Regions from separate parts of the Pseudoduganella albidiflava genome, predicted to be linked through region 2. Evidence: predicted binding sites of a transcription regulator. Region 2 holds the regulator's gene; each other region holds the start of a gene.

Region 1 (4,718 bases), 360 kb from region 2:
GACCACGCCCGCCAGCAGGCCGATGACCAGGCCACCCATCGGGCCGACGAAGCCGGCGGCCGGGGTGATCGCCACGAGGCCGGCAACGGCGCCGGACACGGCACCCAGCATCGAGGGCTTGCCCTTGAAGATCCATTCGGCGAACAGCCAGGACACGGTGGCGGCGGCAGTGGCCAGCAGCGTGTTCACGAAGGCCAGCGCTGCGATGTCGCCCGCTTCCAGCGCGGAACCGGCGTTGAAGCCGAACCAGCCCACCCACAGCAGCGAAGCGCCGATCATCGTCATCACCAGCGAGTGCGGGGCCATCGATTCACGGCCGTAGCCGACGCGCTTGCCCATCATGTAGGCACCCACCAGGCCGGCAACCGCGGCATTGATGTGCACCACGGTACCGCCGGCGAAGTCCAGCGCGCCGTGGCTCCACAGGTAACCACCCTTGGCGGTGACGGTGGCCAGCGACGCGGCATCGGTGATCGCGTCCGGGCCGGCCCAGAACCAGACCATGTGCGCCATCGGCAGGTAGGCGAAGGTGAACCAGATCACGATGAAGGCCAGTACGGCGGCGAATTTCGCGCGCTCGGCGAAGGCACCGACGATCAGGCCGCAGGTGATGGCGGCAAACGTGCCCTGGAAGGCGACGAAGATAAATTCGGGAATGACGACGCCCTTGCTGAACGTTGCCGCATAGGCGAACGTGCCGGCGACGGGGTCATAGATGCCGTTCAGCAGCGCACGGCCGAATCCGCCGAAGAACGCATTGCCTTCGGTGAACGCAATCGAGTAGCCATACAGGCACCACAGCACGATGATCAGCGAGAAGATCGTGAAGATCTGCATCAGGATGGACAGCATGTTCTTCGAGCGCACCAGGCCGCCGTAGAACAGCGCCAGGCCGGGAATCGACATCATGATGACCAGCAGCGTGGAGACAAACATCCAGCTGGTGTCGCCCTTGTGTGGCGTGGGCGCGGCGGCCGGTGCTGCTTCGGCTGCGGCGGGTGCCGCGGCCGCTGGTGCCGCCGCGGGTGCTGTGTCAACGGCGGCAGGCGCCGTGGCGGTGGCGGTGGCGGCAGGCGCGTCGGCCGGCGCCGCTTCCTGAGACCAGGCCGGCGCCGCGCTGAACGCCATCAGCATGGCTGCCCCGGCCAGCCATTTCGTTATCGTTTTTTTCATCGATTTCCCCTTTGACGCATCGTTAAGTTAAAGCGCATCGTTGCCGGTTTCGCCGGTCCGGATACGGATGACCTGTTCCAGGTTGTACACGAAAATCTTGCCATCGCCGATCTTGCCGGTACGGGCGGCCGTTTCGATGGCTTCGATGGCCTGCTCGACGATTGCGTCGTCGACCGCCGCTTCGATCTTGGTCTTGGGCAGGAAGTCGACCACGTATTCGGCGCCGCGGTACAGCTCCGTGTGGCCTTTCTGGCGACCAAAGCCTTTTACTTCGGTCACGGTTATCCCTTGCACGTTGATCGCGGACAGGGCTTCACGCACCTCGTCCAGCTTGAACGGCTTGATGATGGCGGTAATCATTTTCATGGCAGGCCTCGTTTTGTGTTTCAGAAAGTTTTGGACAGGGTCAGCACGGCGCCTGATTTGCCCAGGTTCTTGCCGTTCGGTGCGACGTACGCTTCGGTATTGGTATCGACATAGGCCAGCGATACCGTGGCAACGCCGAAGTCCTTGGTGACGCCCACTTTCCAGTCGGTGTAATCGGCCGAGCCGTTATTCTTGACTTTCTGGTGGCCCACGTGGAGGTTCAGGATGAAGCCGCCACCCAGCTCCTGGTTGACGGAAGCATCCAGGTACTGGCTGTTCTTGCTGTCGGCGAAGCCGAACAGGTTGGTCAGCGAGTGGGAATATTTCAGGGTGGCGGGGCCGAAGCCGACCTGCCCGTACAATTCAAACGTGTTCGCGCTGGTCGACAGGGAGTTCGAGGGGTAGATATAGCCCAGGCCGCCCACGTCGTACGTAAAGCCGGAACCGATGTCGCCACGCTTGCCGGCATACACGTCCCATTCGACGCTGCCGTCGCCGCCGCCGTCCTTGACCCACTTGATGGTGGACAGCCAGGTGCCGGCATAGAAGCCTGTCGGGTTGTTGACCCAGTCGGCGCCGCCTTGCAGTGCCGGTTTCAGGCGGGTTTGCGAAATACCGCGGTAACGGTAATCGCTGGTAACGGCCGCGTTAAAGCTGATCTCATTGTCCGGTTTCGCCTCGGGTGTCGCGGCGGCTTCCTGTGCCTGGGCCTGGCCTGCCGCGATGCACGCGAACAGTACGGCGATGGACAGGGCGGAGCGCTTGCTCGGGTATGACATGGCGATTTCCTTTTGAGTGAACTTTTATTGCGGTTTAAAATTCGTCTGACTCGTTGTCCCTTTAGCTAAAGCAGAATGCGTGCCAGCAAATAGTTGCTGAGCTGATAGCCGAGCCGCGCTGCGCGACGCCTGTTTCGCACCAAATAATCTTCGTACTGGCACCATTGTGGTGCATTTGTGCGAAAAACCTCACCTGGAGCCCATCGTGGACATGAACGCCTTCTTTACCGACCTGCAATCCAAGATCAACAACGTCATCGAAAATTCGCCCGCCAAGGATATCGAGCGCAACGTCAAGGCGATGATGACCCAGGGCTTTTCCAAGCTGGACCTGGTAACGCGGGAGGAATTCGACATCCAGGCCCAGGTGCTGGCCAAGACCCGCAACCGCCTGGAGTTGCTGGAAACCCGCCTGGCCGAACTGGAGGCGAAGATCGCCGCCGAGAAGGCGCCGCTGTAACGACTTTTCGCGGATTTTTCTCCTTTATCGCGGCGCAAGGCCGCGCCCGCCGCAAGCGCCTAGGATGCAGGATCGTCTTCTTCATCCACAGCTTGTAGCGGGGAATCATGAGCCTGGCCGTCCTGAAAAGCCGTGCGCTGAACGGCATCGAAGCGCCGGAAGTCAGCGTCGAAGTCCATCTCGCCAACGGCTTGCCGGCTTTCCACGTCGTCGGGCTGGCGGAAACGGAAGTCAAGGAAGCACGCGACCGCGTGCGCGCCGCCATCGTCAACGCGGGCTTCGAGATGCCCAACCACCGCATCACCGTCAGCCTGGCGCCGGCCGACCTGCCCAAGGAATCCGGCCGCTTCGACCTGCCGATCGCGATCGGCATCCTGGCCGCCTCCGGCCAGATCCCCTCCCCTCCCCTGGCGCGTTATGAATTCGCCGGTGAACTGTCGCTGACCGGCGAGTTGCGGCCGATCCGCGGCGCGCTGGCCATGACGTTCGCGATGCAGCGGGCACGCGCGCACAGCGCCTTCATCCTGCCGCTGGCGAACGCGGACGAAGCGGCGCTGGTCGATGGCGCGGCAATCTTCCCGGCGGCCACGCTGCTGGAAGTGTGCAACCACTTCTGCGCGGCCGACGATACCGTCCGGCTGGCGCGGCACCGCCCGGCACTGCAACCGGCGCGCGCCGAGCACCCCGATTTCGCCGAAGTCAAAGGGCAGTGGCATGCCAAGCGGGCGCTGGAAGTAGCTGCCGCGGGCGGGCACAGCATCATCATGGTGGGCCCGCCCGGCGCGGGCAAGACCATGCTGGCCTCGCGTTTCGCCGGCCTGCTGCCGTCGATGACAAACGATGAAGCGCTGGAAGCGGCCGCGGTGCAGTCGCTGACGGGCTCGTTCACCGCGGCGGCCTGGAAGATGCGCCCGTTTCGCGCACCGCATCACACATCGTCGGGCGTGGCGCTGGTGGGCGGCGGCAGCGTGCCGCGCCCCGGCGAGATCTCGCTGGCACATTGCGGCGTATTGTTCCTCGACGAATTGCCGGAATTCGACCGCCGCGTGCTCGAAGTGCTGCGCGAGCCCCTCGAGTCCGGGCGCGTGACGATCTCGCGCGCCGCCCGCCAGGCCGAGTTCCCGGCGCGGTTCCAGCTGGTGGCGGCCATGAACCCTTGCCCGTGCGGCTACCACGGGCAGCTTTCCGGCCAGTGCAAGTGCTCGCAAGACACGATTAACCGCTATCAGGACCGGATCTCCGGTCCGCTGCTGGACCGCATCGACATGCAGATCGAGGTGGGCCCGGTGTCGACGGAAATGCTGCACGCCCCCGAGGATGGGGAGTCTTCGCAAGTCATCTCGGCCCGCGTGGAAGCGGCGTTCCAGCGGCAGCTGGCGCGGCAAGACAAAAGCAACCGCTACCTTACCTCGCGCGAGATCGACAGGCACTGCAAGCCCGAGCGGGCCGGCCAGGACATGCTCCACAAGGCCATGCTGCAATTTCACTGGTCGGCCCGGGCCTATCACCGTGTACTGCGGGTAGCGCGGACGATTGCCGACCTGGCCGGTTCGGATACCGTGCAGTTCAAGCATGTGGCCGAAGCCATTCAGTTCCGCAGGGTGCTGCGCTCGTCGTGACGCCCCGCTGGACCAGCATGCCGATGGCGCGGGGGTTCGGAGGCTGCTACCATCGGTGCATGAGACTTTCCTTTTCGATTCCGGTGGCGGTGGCGCTCGCCACGGTCGTCAGTGCCTGCAGCCCGAAGTTCGACTGGCGCGATTACCGCGCGGCGGACGCGCCGTATTCCGTGCTTTTCCCGGCCAAACCGGCGACGCACACCCGCACGGTCTCGCTCGATGGCCGTGAAGCGTCGATGACGATGACAGCGGCCGAAGTCGACGGCACCATGTTCGCCGTCGGCAGTGCCACGCTCGCGGACGCAACCCAGGCCGAACAGG
Region 2 (4,718 bases):
AGCGTGCGCAATACCAGCACCGGGGCCGACAAGCCGGGTGCCGGCCGCGGCACGATGGTGATCCAGCCCAAGCGTACCGCGCCGCCAAGCCCGGCGCCTTCCGCCACCCAATCGCCGGCCGCGCCGGCAGCGGGGAATTAAATGGCGCAGGCGCAGGAAAATTGCAGCAGCACGCTGATCGTGCGCGGCCTGCAAAAGAGCTATGGCAAGCGCCAGGTGGTGCATGACGTGTCGTTGCAGGTGGCATGCGGCGAAGTGGTCGGCCTGCTGGGGCCGAACGGTGCCGGCAAGACCACGTCGTTCTACATGATCGTGGGCCTGGTGGCGTCCGATGCCGGCACCATCGACCTCGATGGCACCGACATTTCCACCCTGCCGATCCACAAGCGTGCCACCCTCGGCCTGTCGTACCTGCCGCAGGAAGCGTCGGTGTTCCGCAAGCTGACCGTGGAAGAAAACATCCGTGCCGTGCTGGAGATCCAGAAGGTAAACGGCAAGGCGCTCACCAGGGCGGAGATCGACGAGCGGCTGAACGCGCTGCTGGCCGACCTGCAGATCGAGAAGCTGCGCGAGAACACGGCGCTGTCGCTGTCCGGCGGTGAACGGCGCCGGGTGGAGATCGCCCGCGCGCTGGCGACCAATCCCCGCTTCGTGCTGCTGGACGAGCCGTTTGCCGGCGTCGACCCGATCGCCGTCATCGAGATCCAGCGCATCGTGCGCTTCCTGAAGGAGCGCAGCATCGGCGTGTTGATCACGGATCATAACGTGCGGGAAACGCTGGGCATCTGCGACCGGGCGTATATCATCAACCAGGGCAGTGTGCTGGCTTCCGGCCGGCCCGACGACATCATCGCCGACGAGTCCGTACGTCGTGTCTATCTGGGTGAACATTTCCGCATGTGAGCGGCCTTGACCAGACCTCAACCAGCTCCTAATCAGCCATGAAACAGTCTTTGCAACTGCGTACTTCCCAGCACCTCGCGCTGACGCCGCAATTGCAGCAGTCGATCCGGCTGCTGCAATTGTCCACGCTGGAGCTGCACCAGGAACTGGAACAGCTGCTGACCGATAACCCGCTGCTGGAGCGGCTCGACGATCCGCTCGACCGCTCGGTGCGCCTGCTGGCCGATGGCGCGATCAACACGACGCAGGGGACCGGCGAGGCGCCACCGGAAGGCGGGCCGCCGCAGGATACGCCCGCCGCGCCGGAACCCGAGCCGTTCGATGGCGGCGAAGGCGAAGGCCTCGATACCGGCGCCGGCGATACCGACTGGAGCAGTGCCGGCAGCAGCAAGGGCCCGGACGACGACGATTCCCGTCCCCAGCTGGAAGCCAGCCACCGCAGCCTGCGCGAGCACCTGATGGAGCAGATGCGCGTGACCGTGCTGGAGGCGCGCGACCGGGGCCTGGTGGAACTGATCATCGATGCGCTCGACGATAACGGCTACCTCGAGGAAAGCCTGGAAGAGATCCACGAGCGCATGCCGGAAGAGCTGGAAATCGAGATCGGCGAATTGCGCACCGCGCTCAACCTGCTGCAGAGCTTCGATCCGCCGGGCATCGGCGCGCGCAACGCGTCCGAGTGCCTGGCGCTGCAGATCCGGCGCATGCCCGGCGTGCCGCTGGTCACGCGGCGCATGGCGCTGTGCATCGTTGAAAAACACTTGCAGTGGTTTGCCCAGCGCGACTTCAACAAGCTCAAGAAGGCGCTCGACTGCGACGACGAAGACCTGCGCGAAGCACAGGCCGTGATCCGCCAATGCAATCCGCATCCGGGCGCCGCCTTCGCGGCCGACGTGTCAGACTACGTGGTACCGGATGTGGTGGTAAAGCGGGGGCGCAACGGCTGGATCGTCACGTTGAACAACGACGTGATGCCCCGCCTGCGTGTCAATGCGCTGTACGCCAGCCTGCTCAAGCAGGGCAAGGGCGAAACGCAGATGAATGCACAGCTGCAAGAAGCAAAGTGGCTGATCAAGAATATGCGCCAGCGCTTCGACACGATCCTCCGCGTGGCGCAGGCCATCGTCGAACGGCAGAAGAACTTTTTCTCGCATGGCGCGGTGGCAATGAGGCCCCTTGTGTTGCGTGAAATAGCTGATACACTGGGCCTACACGAGAGTACTATCTCTCGGGTAACAACTCAAAAATATATGCTGACGCCGCATGGCATGTTTGAGTTGAAGTACTTTTTTGGCAGCCACGTTGCAACCGAAGCTGGCGGGGAAGCATCCTCGACTGCGATACGGGCGCTGATCGTGCAATTCACAGGAGCCGAAGACCCGAAGAACCCTTTATCCGACAGTAAGATTGCGGACATGCTGGGTGAACAAGGCATGGTGATTGCGCGACGCACTGTTGCCAAATATCGCGAAGCATTGAAAATTCCCCCGGTCAGCCTCCGCAAATCGCTATAGCAGCTCGTTGCAAGCGCATTTGCAAACCCCTTTGCAAGCCCTTGCGGCAAATCCTGGTAGTGCTTGGGTTCCTCTGCGCCGCCTTGCCTGTTTTGGCGGATAACGCACGAACCTGTTATATCTTCTTTAGGAGTGTGTGTATGAATCTGACCATCAGTGGACACCATATCGACGTTACCCCTGCCATTCGCGAGTATGTGCAGAACAAGCTGGAACGCGTTAGACGCCATTTCGATCAGCTGATCGATGTAAGTGTGATCCTGAGTGTAGATAATCTCACCGAGAAAGAGAAAAGACAGAAAGCCGAAATCAATCTGCGCATGTCGGGCAAGACCGTATTCGTTGAAAGTGTCGCCCAGGATCTGTATGCGGCCATCGATACTCTGATCGACAAGCTGGACCGCCAGGTCATGAAGCACAAGGATAAAGTGCAGAACCACAACCACGAAACCATCAAGCACCTGAGCGAGGCCGAGATCCCCGCATCGCCCGCATAACGACGGGCGCAGGTCGCGGTGGCAGAACTGCTCCGGTTCTGCCACCGCTGCAACCGCTACAACAGAAGGGCGCGCGATGCGCCCTTTGTTACGTCCGGGTCCAAGGTTTACGTCACACACGCCGCATCCATGGCTAGAATGAGGCCAATAACGACAACGATGCGAGACACCATGACCGACCACGTCCATACCAAGGTGCGTAACGGCACCGGCTTCATCACGCTCGACCGGCCCAGGACATTGAACTCGCTGTCACTCGACATGATCCGGGCGATCACCGGCGCGTTGCTGGCCTGGCGCGACGACGATGACATCGCGGCCGTAGTCATCCGCAGCAGCACCGACAAGGCGCTGTGCGCCGGCGGCGACATCCGCTTCTTCCATGCCGCCGGCGGTGCCACTCCGCAGGGCGGCAGCGCCCAGGTCGAGGATTTCTTCACCGAGGAATACGCGCTGAACTACCTGGTGCACTGCTTCCCGAAGCCGTACGTGGCCATGATGGATGGCGTGGTGATGGGCGGCGGCATGGGCATCGCCCAGGGCGGCCCGCAATGCGGCGTGCGCGTGGTAACCGACCGCACACGGCTGGCAATGCCCGAGGTGAACATCGGGCTGTTCCCGGACGTGGGCGGCAGTTATTTCCTGTCGCGCGCGCCCGGCAAGCTGGGCCTTTATCTCGCGCTGACGGCGCTGGCGATCGGCGCCGCCGATGCGCTGTACTGCGGGCTGGCCGACCATTATGTTCCCGCCGCCGAGCTGCCGTTGCTGGCCGACCTGGTCGGCTCCACGGCGGGTGCCGGGCTGCGCGAAGCGGTCGCCATGTTCGCCCGGCCGCTGCGCGGCGAGGCGGGGCCGTCGGAGCTGCAGGCGCACCGTGCGCTGATCGACGACCATTTCGCGCACCGCTCGGTGGCCGGCATCGTTGCTTCGCTGCGCCGCGACGATCATCCGTTCGCGCAGAACGCACTGGCCGCGATCGCGCGGCGTTCCCCGCTGATGCAGTGCGTGACAGCCGAGATGCTGCGGCGTGGCGCCACGATGGGCATCGCCGATTGCCTGCGCATGGAGCGCAACCTGGTGCGCCGTGCGTTCGAACATGGCGAAGTGATCGAAGGCGTGCGTGCGCTGGCGATCGACAAGGACCATGCGCCCCGCTGGAATCCGCCATCGCTCGAGGAGGTAAGCGATGACACCGTGGCCCGCTTCTTCGAGCCCGCATGGCCCGCATGGGCCCATCCGTTGCGCCACCTGTGAGCCTGCCATGAAACGCCGTGATTTCCTTGCTTTGCCTGCCGCCGCCGCCGCAGCGCTTGCGCTGCCCGCATGGGCCCATGATGCACCGGTTGCCGCACCGCAGGCCGCGGCGCCGCCGGTGGACGCTCCGCTGGTGGACCACCACCAGCACCTGTTCAGCCCGGCGATGGCCCGGCTGCTCGATACCGGCGCCGGCGGGCCTTCGGTGATCACGGCGAAGGATCTGGTCGCGCTGCTCGATACCGCCGGCATCCGGCGTGCCGTGCTGCTGTCCGTCGCCTATGTATGGGGAAGCCCGGCGCGCAAGATCGAGGACGAGCTTGCGAAGGTGCGCGCCGAGAACGACTTCAATGGCGCCCAGGCCGCGCTGTATCCTGGCCGGCTGCTGGCTTTCTGCAGCATCAACCCGCTGAAGGACTATGCGCTGGAAGAACTGGAGCGCTGCGCCGCGCTGCCCGACCTGAAGCATGGCTTGAAGCTGCATTTCGGGAATTCGGACGTGCAGCTGGAGTTGCCCGAACACGTGGCGCGGCTGCGGCAGGTATTCGCC
Region 3 (4,718 bases), 1.3 Mb from region 2:
TTTCCACGAAGCTCGTCGATGGCGCCAGCAGGGTGGCCGACGAGGTGCTCTTGATGGCCGACAGCAGCGCGCCGAAGAACAGGATCTGCATCACCAGCGGCATCTTCGTCATCACGAAGGTGGGCAGCAGGCGCTGGTAGTCGTTCTTGGCCAGTTCCATCGCGCTGTCGCCCATCACCACGACCGCCGCCGCCACGATGAACATCGGCACGAAACCGAAAATGATGTAGCTGGCGCCGCCGATCACCGCGCCGGTGCGGGCGGTGGGCGCATCCTTGGCGGACATCACGCGCTGGAACACGTCCTGCTGCGGAATGCTGCCGAACATCATGGTGATCGCGGCGGCGAAGAAGAACACGATATCGGTGAAGGTGGGTTCCGGCAGCAGGCGCCACAGGTCGGCACGCTGCGCCATGTCCAGCACGTTGCCGGCGCCGCCCGCCAGGTCGGCCGCGAAGAAGGCGATGATCGTCATGCCCACCACCAGCACGATCATCTGGATGAAGTCGGTCACCGCCACCGCCAGGAAACCGCCGACCACCACGTAGATCAGCACGGCCAGCGTGCCGATCACCATGCCCGCCGCCGGCGCCAGCGCGCCGTTCGTCAGTACCGTGAACACGAGGCCCAGCGCGGTGATCTGCGCCGCCACCCAGCCCAGGTAGCTGAGGATGATCGCCACCGAGCAGAATACCTCGATGCCCTTGCCATAGCGCTGGCGGTAATAGTCGCCGATCGTCAGCAAATTCAGTTTATACAGTTTGGTGGCGAAGAACAGGCCGACCAGGATCAGGCAGGTGCCGGCGCCGAACGGGTCTTCGATCACGGCGTTCAGGCCGCCCTGCACGAATTTCGCCGGCACGCCCATCACGGTCTCGGCGCCGAACCAGGTGGCGAAAGTTGTCGTGATGACCATGATCAGCGGCAGGCTGCGGCCGGCGACGGCGAAGTCGCTCGTGTTCTTGATCCGCGTGCCCGCCCACATGCCGAGGCCCAGCGTTCCCAGGAGATAGAGCGCGACGAAAATGATCAGGGTGGTGTTCATGCGTTTGGAACTTTCGGGGGCGGAAAAATGCGGGCGGAAAATCCCGGATTATAAAGGCAGGATGCGGCCGCGGCAGCAACTTTACGGGCGATTGGCCACCGGATGTTGTAAGGGGGAACAGCCGGCCCGGCGCCGGTCGTCGGGAAACTTGACGCGCCCTGCCGGGCGCCGAGGCGGTGCGGGGCGTGGTGGACGTGGCATGGCTTATGCGAGATCAAAGCACACGAAGCATGCGCGTTTCGCGAGCCGCACGGCCAACCGGCCGGCGGTCCCACTTTCCCAAGGAGCCCATCATGAAACAGGTCTGGCAGTTGATCGGGGCAACGGTGCTGTCCGCCAGCGTGGCGGAGAGTGCGCAGGCGATACCGCTGTCCACGCTGCTTTCCGGCGGCACGCTGGGCGCAGGCGGCCTGGCGTTCACGAACTTCAGCGCCAGCTTTCGCGCGTCGGATCCGCTGCGCATTTTCGATCCCGCGGCGATCGATGTGACCGCGCTTGCCGGCGGGCCCGCTGCGGGGACCTGGCTGAGGTTCGAGGTGAGGGGCGGCGCGTTGACGGTACGGGGCGAGGGCGGCGGCGCACCGGCCTTCGCCGGCCTGCAGATGCGCTTTCGCGCGGCCGCGCTGGATCCCGCACGGTCTGGCGTGGTGCTGGCCACGCAGGGCAACGCGATCGACATGCGGCTGGAAAACCGTGGCGTCTATGTCGGCGATGCCGCCGGCAGCCCGGGCATCGCCGGCCCGGTGGCGTTGCCCGGCGCGCCATGGAACGGCAACTCCGCGGACTGGTATTTCCCCATGGGGGCGGTCCCGGCGGTGGAAGCTGCGGGCTTCCCGTCGCAGGCCGAGCTATGGATCCACAAGGATGCGCTGGTGTGGGCGACCGACCGGGCCCACACGGTGTCGCTGCTGGTATTCTCGCAGCGGTTCGACCTGGAAGTGCCCGAGCCCGGCAGCCTGCCATTGCTGGCGGTTGCCGGGCTCGCGGCCGCGGCCGTGCTCGGGAAGAAACGGCTGGCGCGGTAAGGCTGTGTCCTTGCCAGGCGGCGCCGGGTCATCGAAGCCACCCGGCGCCATTCCTGTACGCTTATTCCTTCAGTGCCGCGGCCAGTTCGGCCACCTTGGCGCCATCGGCACCTACCGCCTTTACTAGGCGCTTGCCGTAGTCGGCATCGGCCTTGTGGAAGTGCGACAGCATGGTGTACAGGCTTACCTGGTTTTTCACGCGCTTCAGGTCGCCGGACAGGTTGGCGATCAGGTCATCCTTGTCCTGTGCCGACAGTGCGCGGTAGTAGTCACCGGCCTGCTGGAAGTTCAGCGTTTTCGCGATGCGCTGCTGCTGCGTGGTGCCGGCCAGCGGCAGATTGCTGCCGCGGGCATTCGGGTCTTCGGCCAGGTTGGCGATGCGGCTCGGCTGGTAGTTCACCGTGCCCTTGCGGCCGTCGATGTTCATCGCGCCATCCTGCTGGTGGTTGCGCACCGGGACCAGCGGCTTGTTGATCGGCAGCGACTGGAAGTTCGCGCCCAGGCGGTGGAATTGCGTGTCCACGTACGAGAACAGGCGGCCCTGCAGCATGCGGTCTTCCGAAGCCTCGATGCCCGGCACCAGGTTACCCGGCGCCATCGCGACCTGCTCGGTGGCCTCGAAGAAGTTGTCCGGCACCTTGTTCAGCACCATCGTGCCCACCTTGCGCTCGGGGATGTCCGGCCAGGTCTTGGTGGCGTCCAGCGGATCGAAGACGAACTTGTCGAGGTCTTGCGGTTTCAGCACCTGCACCGTCAGGTCCCAGGTCGGGAACTTGCCCGCATTGATCGATTCATACAGGTCCACCGTGGCATGGCTGGTGCTCTTGCCCTGGATGGCGGGAATTTCCTGCGGGCGCAGGTTGCGCTCGCCCTGGCGCGACTTCCAGGCGAACTTGGCGTACACGTAGTCGCCCTTGGCGTTGACCAGCTTCAGCGCATGCACGCTGCTGCCGTTCATCTGGCGGTAGTTGGCCGGCGTGCCCCAGTTCGAGTACACGCGGGTCAGCATCGCCGTGGCTTCCGGCACGTGCGAGAAGAAGTCGAACACGCGTTCCGGTTCCTGCACGTTGGTCACGGGATCCGGCTTCAGCGCGTGGATCATGTCGGGAAACTTGATCGCGTCGCGGATGAAGAAGATCGGCAGGTTGTTGCCGACCAGGTCCCAGTTGCCTTCCTGCGTATAGAACTTGGTGGCGAAACCGCGCGGGTCGCGCGTGGTCTCGGCGCCCGACCGGCCCGGGATCACGGTGGAGAAGCGCACGAACACCGGCGTGACCGTGCCCTTGGCGAACAGCTTCGCCCTGGTCAGGTCGGACAGGTCGTCGGTGGTGGTAAAGGTGCCGTGGGCACCGGTGCCGGTTGCGTGCACCACGCGCTCGGGAATGCGCTCGCGGTCGAAGCGCTGCAGCTTTTGCACCAGGTGCACGTCCTGCAGCAGCGTCGGGCCGCCCGGGCCGGCGGTCTGGCTGTTCTGGTTGTCGCCCACGGGGGCGCCATTGTCTTTCGTCAGCGTTTGGGCATGGGCGCCGGTCGACAGCGACGTCAGCGCGGAAACGATGGCCATGGCGCACAGCAGTGCGCGGCCTGGCCTGGAAGCCATGAATTCCATATACTCTACCTATCAGATCGAATGTTTAAGGAAGGCTTATACTATCGATCGGTCTGTCATTATGGAAATTCATTGTCACTATCGATCTGATAGTTAATTCCTTATCGATTGCCTGGACACTATCGAACGATATGGGACGGTAGAATCGGCGGACACCTCAAGGAGACAGCCATGAACGATTCCGCCAGCTGGCACGAGCGCGCCCGCGCGCTGCACATCGACGGCCGCGCCTTCATCGGCGGCCAGCGCACCTGGTCGCGCACCGGCCAGCAATTCGACAACCGCTCGCCGGTGGATGGCCGCGATCTCGGCCCGGTCGCCCGCTGCGGTCCGGATGATGTGGAAGTGGCCGTCGCCGCGGCGCGCGCGGCGTTCGAGGATGGCCGCTGGGCCGGCCTGGCCCCCGCGGCGCGCAAGCGCATCCTGGTGAAGTTCGCCGACCTGATGCTGCAGCACCGCGACGAACTGGCGCTGCTGGAAACGCTCGACATGGGCAAGCCGGTCAAGTACAGCCTGGCCGTCGACCTGGCAGGGGCGGCGAACTGCATCCGCTGGTATGGCGAAGCGATCGACAAGCTGTATGGCGAGATCGCGCCCACGCCGGCCGACAGCCTGGCGCTGGTCACGCGCGAGCCGGTCGGCGTTGTCGGCGCGATCGTGCCGTGGAATTATCCGATGCTGATGGCGTCGTGGAAGATCGCGCCGGCGCTGGCGGCGGGCAACAGCGTGGTGCTCAAGCCTTCGGAAAAATCACCGCTGACGGCATTGCGGCTGGCCGAACTGGCGCTGGAGGCGGGCATTCCGCCCGGCGTGTTCAACGTGCTGCCCGGCTATGGCAACGAAGCGGGCAGTGCGCTGGCGCTGCACATGGATGTCGACTGCATCGCGTTCACGGGCTCGACCCGCGTGGGCAAGCAGATCGTGCAGATGGCGGGGCAGACCAACCTGAAGCGCGCGTGGACGGAACTGGGCGGCAAGTCGGCCAACATCGTCTGCGCCGATTGCCCGGACCTGGATGCGGCCGTGGCGGCCTCGATCG
Region 4 (4,718 bases), 2.4 Mb from region 2:
CATGCTGCCGCTGCGGGTCATGCTGGATGACACCGGCGCGGCCGATGCGCTGCACCGCATGCACCAGCTTGTCGCCACGCTGGTCGACCACCGCCATGCGCCCCACGCCGCTGCGACCGGCGCGGCGGCCCTGCTCCATTACCGGCATGCCGGTGCCGAGGCGCCGCCGCAACCCGGCTACCCGCTGGCGCTGGCGGTGGACGACCTGGGCGACGGCTTCCGGCTGACCGCGCGATGCGCCGCAAGCGCCGGCCCGGCGCGCATCTGCGACTTCATGCTGTGCGCGCTGGCGGCCCTGGCCGACGCGCTGGAGCACGCACCCGCCACCCCGGTGACGGCACTCGACGTGCTGCCGCCGGCGGAACGCGCGCAACTGCTGCGCTGGGCCGGGACGGTCGACTTCCCGGACCGCGGCTGCCTGCATCGCCAGGTCGAGGCGGCAGCCGCGCGGGCGCCGGGCGCCGTCGCGCTGTCCGGCGACGGTGCCGCCGTCACGTATGCCGCGCTGAACGACGAAGCCAACCGGCTGGCCCACCACCTGCAGGCGCTGGGCGTGGGGCCGGACGTGCCCGTGGCGCTGTGCATGCCGGCGGGCACCGCCCTGGTGGTGGCTGCGCTGGGCGTGCTGAAAGCCGGCGGCGCCTGCGTGCCGATCGATGCCGCGGCCGGTGCCGCGCACACCGGCGCGGTGCTGGCCGATACCCGCGCCACCATCCTGCTGACGGTGCGGGAGGTGCCCGCCCCGGCCAGCATCGCCACCGTGCTGCGGCTGGACGGGCCGGGTCCGTGGCAATCGATGCCGCGCGCCAACCCGGCGTCGGCGGTGGGGCCGGCGCACCTGGCCTGGATCGTCCGTGGCGACGGCGGCGCCAGCGTGGCATTGGAGCACCGTAACCTCACCCGGCTGTTCGATGCCGCGGCGCGCTGGATCGATGCCAGCCCGGCCGATGCCTGGGCAGTGTGCGCGTCGCCGGCCGCCGACCTGTTCCTGTGGGAGCTGTGGGGTGCGCTGGTGTCGGGGGCCCGCGCCGTCATCGTGGCCGCGCGGGAACGCACGCCGGCCGCAATCGCCCGCCTGGTGCGCGACGAACGGGTGACCATCCTGACCCGGGAAGGCCATGCGTTCGACGGCATCGATTCGCCATGGCTGCGCTACGTGATCGTGCGTGGCGAAGCGGCGGCCGGGCCTTCCAGCGCCCCGCACGCGGCGCCGGGCGGCGGGCCGCGGCTGCTGGCGATGCGCGGCAGCGCCGAAACCGGCGTGTACCTGACATGCCGCGCATCCGGTCCGGCTGGCGCGGCGCAGGCGGCGGGCACGATCGGGCAGCCGCTGCCGGACATGGCCGCCTACGTGCTCGATGCTCACGGCGAGCCCGCACCGCTCGGCGTCATGGGGGAATTGCACGCGGGCGGCGCCGGGCTGGCACGAGGCTACCTGCACCGCCCCGACCTGACGGCCGCACGCTTCGCCACGCACCCGCTGGTACCGGGCGGGCGCCTGTTCCGAACCGGCCAGGCGGCTCGCTGGACAGCCAGCGGCATGCTCGACGACGACGGCCCGGCAGCCGGGCGGCTTGCGATGGATGAACCAGCCGGGGCGGCGGAATATACGGCAGCGCATGAAACGGCGGCAGCCTCGAGGGCCGGAACAGCGCTTGTCACGGCACCGGCACGATCGGCATCATCGGCACCATCGGCACCATCGACGGCCCCGCCGAAGGCCCCGGATTTGCCACCGTCGCCGGCAAGCGCCGCCATTCCAGCTCCGCGGCAGCGCGCGGCCCACGACCTGTCGCTCAATGCGGGGCGCCACGCCGGCCCCCGTGCGCAGGCTTGCTGGCCGGCGCTGCCCAACTAGCGGGAAGCCGGCAAGGCTGTACACGGACGAGCCTCTACGCCGGCAAGCCCGAACGCTGGCAAGCCAGTGGACCGGCAAGCCTTTGCTACCCTGCACCGCTGGTATCATCGCGGCATGAGACACGACAGCCGCCTTTCCCGCATGCTCCATGTGCTGATCCATATGGATAGCCTGGACGCCCCCGCCACCTCCGACACGATCGCCGCCATGCTGAACACCAATCCCGTCGTGGTGCGCCGCACGATGGCCGGCTTGCGAGAGCAAGGCTATGTGCAGTCGGGCAAGGGCCATGGCGGCGGATGGGTGCTGGCCCGGCCGCTGCACGCCATCACGTTGCGCGACATCCACCATGCATTGGGCGACCCGCCGGTGTTCGCCCTGGGCACCACGGACGAACATGCCGATTGCCTCATCGAGCGTGCCGTCAACGCCACCCTGGGCGACGCGATGCGCGCCGCCGAAGCGCTGCTGCTGGAACGTTTCGGCCAGGTGACGCTGGCGGACCTGGCCGCCAACGCCTGCGGGCGCTGACCTGTGTCGAAAAATTTTACAGCGATTTCAGCCCATCCATTTTATTGATGAGCAGGGATCGCGCTACCGGCCGTCGGACCGGTCGCAGGGCTGGGCTGAACAGCTGTCGACAAACTTTACAGTGCAGCCAATCCTTCAATTTCCTTAATGAATTTATAAGAAATCGTCTTACGTAAAATCAAAGGTTTAGTTTGCTGCGGCTGAGCGAAGGCATGAACTTTGCATAAGCTTATACAAAAAATAAAAAAATGTTCGTAGTTAAACTAATCAACTTGGAGCCATACGTGAGCAAAATGAAAACTACACTGCTGGGATTGGCAGTAGCAATTTCGTCGATCGGTGCCGCATCCGCCGCACCGCAAACCGTCGGTGGCGTAACCTGGGATCCCGACTACGGCATCGACTTCTCGTCGTCGTCGGTGCAGATGCACCAGATCTTCGAGGAAGATGGCACGGCCCGCGGCTATGGCATCATCTCGACGATGAACGGCACCGGCCAGGCCCAGTTCTGCCCCAACTGCGAACTGACGATCGTCTTCGGCGGCTATACGCCCGTGTCGATGGATGGCGCGATCACCAAGTACACCGGTGGCTTCGTCAACATCTTCATGAACGACGGCCCGTCGACGATCAACCCGTACGATCCGCTGACCATGAACGACGGCAACGTCGGCCTGGGCACCCTGTGGCTGTCCCTGGAAGGCCACGAGTACAACGGCGCCACGCTGCAAGGCACGCTGAATTCGCAAATGCCGCCGAACCTGAGCGGCCTGGGCCAGCTGGACGTGGTGGGCGGCGTCGCTGCGCAATACTTCGACACCAACGCGCAGATCGACGGCGCCGACATGTCGTTCTCGACCAGCTTCACGCAGCCGTATCCTGGCGACATGAACCACGTCGTCGGCACTGGCAACTTCTACGGCCTGACCTCGCCGGTTCCGGAACCAAGCACGTACCTGATGATGGGCGCCGGCATGCTGACGCTGGCGGCACTGCGCCGCCGCAAGCAGCGTTGATGGACCGGCCGCCGGCGCCTGCCGGCGGCTGTTCCGGCCGCGCTGTCGGAAATCTTTACACTGAGCCGGGCTTTGCCCGGCTTTTTTTATGAAGGCGCTGTGCGCGCTAATTGGGGCAACTTCCCGCCGGAATCACTGTCTGACCTTCTGTTGAGTTACTTCATGTATATCAGGAGGCGACATGGGCACGGCGGAGGTTGGAGTACTGATCGAAGCGTTGATGCAGCAACAGCTTTCAGAAGATCAGGTCACGTTGCTGCAGGGTTTTCTGGCCAGCGTCGAGCAGCCAGGCCAGTGCCATCGACTGATCGAGGAAGCCGCCGGGAGGCCGCCATGTCCCTATTGCGGATGCCAGCGTTCCCACCGTTGCGGACAGGCCAGTGGCTTGCAGCGATATCGCTGCGTGCTGTGCCGGCGCAGCTTCAACGCCTTGACCGGCACACCCCTTGCCCGTCTGCGCCTGCGCGACAAATGGCTGCATTATCTTCAGTGCCTGATCGAGTCGATCCCCGTACGCTCGGCGGCTAGCCGCGTCGCGGTGGCCAAGTCGACCAGCTTTCGATGGCGCCACCGTTTCATCGCCGCCTTGCTCCGGGCGCCCCGTCCGCAGCTATCAGGCATCGTCGAGGCCGATGAAACTTATTTGTTGGAATCACAAAAGGGCTCGCGCCACCTGGACCGTCCGCCCCGCAAACGCGGCGGCAAGGCCAGCCGGCGCGGCATCAGCAGCGAGCTGGACTGCATCCTCGTGGCGCGTGACCGCAACCGGCAAACGTGTGACTTCGTCACGGGCCGCGGCCCGGTCAGCGCCGGCCAGTTGATGAAGCACTTGAAGCCTGTGCTGGCGCCAGATGTGCTGCTCGTGACCGATGCCGCCAAGGCCTACTGTGCTTTCGCGAAGCAGGCCGGCATCACGCACGAAGCGATCAATGTGCGTGCCGGCATTCGTGCGCGCGGCGCACTGCATATCCAGGGTGTCAACGGATGGCATAGCCGCTTCAAGACCTGGCTGCGGCGGTTCAACGGCGTGGCGAGCCGCTACCTGGCCAATTACACCGGCTGGCTGCGTGTGCTCGATGCCGCCGAGCTGACGACACCGCGGCAATGGTTGCGCATTGCCGTGGCACCAGCTTAGGGTCGTCGGCTCATTGTCGCGCTCGGCATGCAAAAAAGTTCCGTGACCACCGGCAAGGCTATTCAACGCGAACAGCGCCTTTATGAAGGCGCCTGGCGCTTCCGACCGGCTTGCTTTCCTATCGCGCCGCGGCAGCCCGGATGAACTGCACCGTCAAGTCCGGCTGGGCAATGGGCAG

Evidence for each region. The regulator sigma-54, encoded in region 2, starts transcription at its own class of promoters, with help from an activator protein. The targets are predictions, from matches to a motif close to TGGCANGNAANCTGCTTT.
Region 1: the regulator sigma-54 is predicted to act here: its motif matches at 2,386-2,403, upstream of EYF70_RS24815 (TorF family putative porin).
Region 3: the regulator sigma-54 is predicted to act here: its motif matches at 1,241-1,258, upstream of EYF70_RS00875 (PEP-CTERM sorting domain-containing protein).
Region 4: the regulator sigma-54 is predicted to act here: its motif matches at 2,598-2,615, upstream of EYF70_RS16110 (PEP-CTERM sorting domain-containing protein).

What each region holds. Positions count from the first base shown of each region.
Region 1 is NZ_CP036401.1:5,961,200-5,965,917, forward strand. It holds gene amt (ammonium transporter) at 1-1,173, opposite strand, end outside; gene EYF70_RS24810 (P-II family nitrogen regulator) at 1,201-1,539, opposite strand; gene EYF70_RS24815 (TorF family putative porin) at 1,560-2,318, opposite strand; gene EYF70_RS24820 (accessory factor UbiK family protein) at 2,524-2,778, shown strand; gene EYF70_RS24825 (YifB family Mg chelatase-like AAA ATPase) at 2,886-4,397, shown strand; gene EYF70_RS24830 (hypothetical protein) at 4,457-4,718, shown strand, end outside.
Region 2 is NZ_CP036401.1:6,320,496-6,325,213, reverse strand. It holds gene lptA (lipopolysaccharide transport periplasmic protein LptA) at 1-141, shown strand, start outside; gene lptB (LPS export ABC transporter ATP-binding protein) at 142-903, shown strand; gene EYF70_RS26305 (RNA polymerase factor sigma-54) at 942-2,417, shown strand; gene hpf (ribosome hibernation-promoting factor, HPF/YfiA family) at 2,558-2,914, shown strand; gene EYF70_RS26295 (enoyl-CoA hydratase/isomerase family protein) at 3,086-4,168, shown strand; gene EYF70_RS26290 (amidohydrolase family protein) at 4,176-4,718, shown strand, end outside.
Region 3 is NZ_CP036401.1:209,427-214,144, forward strand. It holds gene EYF70_RS00870 (high affinity choline transporter 1) at 1-1,045, opposite strand, end outside; gene EYF70_RS00875 (PEP-CTERM sorting domain-containing protein) at 1,339-2,070, shown strand; gene EYF70_RS00880 (catalase) at 2,132-3,670, opposite strand; gene EYF70_RS00885 (aldehyde dehydrogenase) at 3,851-4,718, shown strand, end outside.
Region 4 is NZ_CP036401.1:3,902,214-3,906,931, forward strand. It holds gene EYF70_RS16100 (non-ribosomal peptide synthetase) at 1-1,858, shown strand, start outside; gene EYF70_RS16105 (Rrf2 family transcriptional regulator) at 1,973-2,389, shown strand; gene EYF70_RS16110 (PEP-CTERM sorting domain-containing protein) at 2,683-3,405, shown strand; gene EYF70_RS16115 (IS1595 family transposase) at 3,587-4,540, shown strand; gene EYF70_RS16120 (alpha/beta fold hydrolase) at 4,659-4,718, opposite strand, start outside.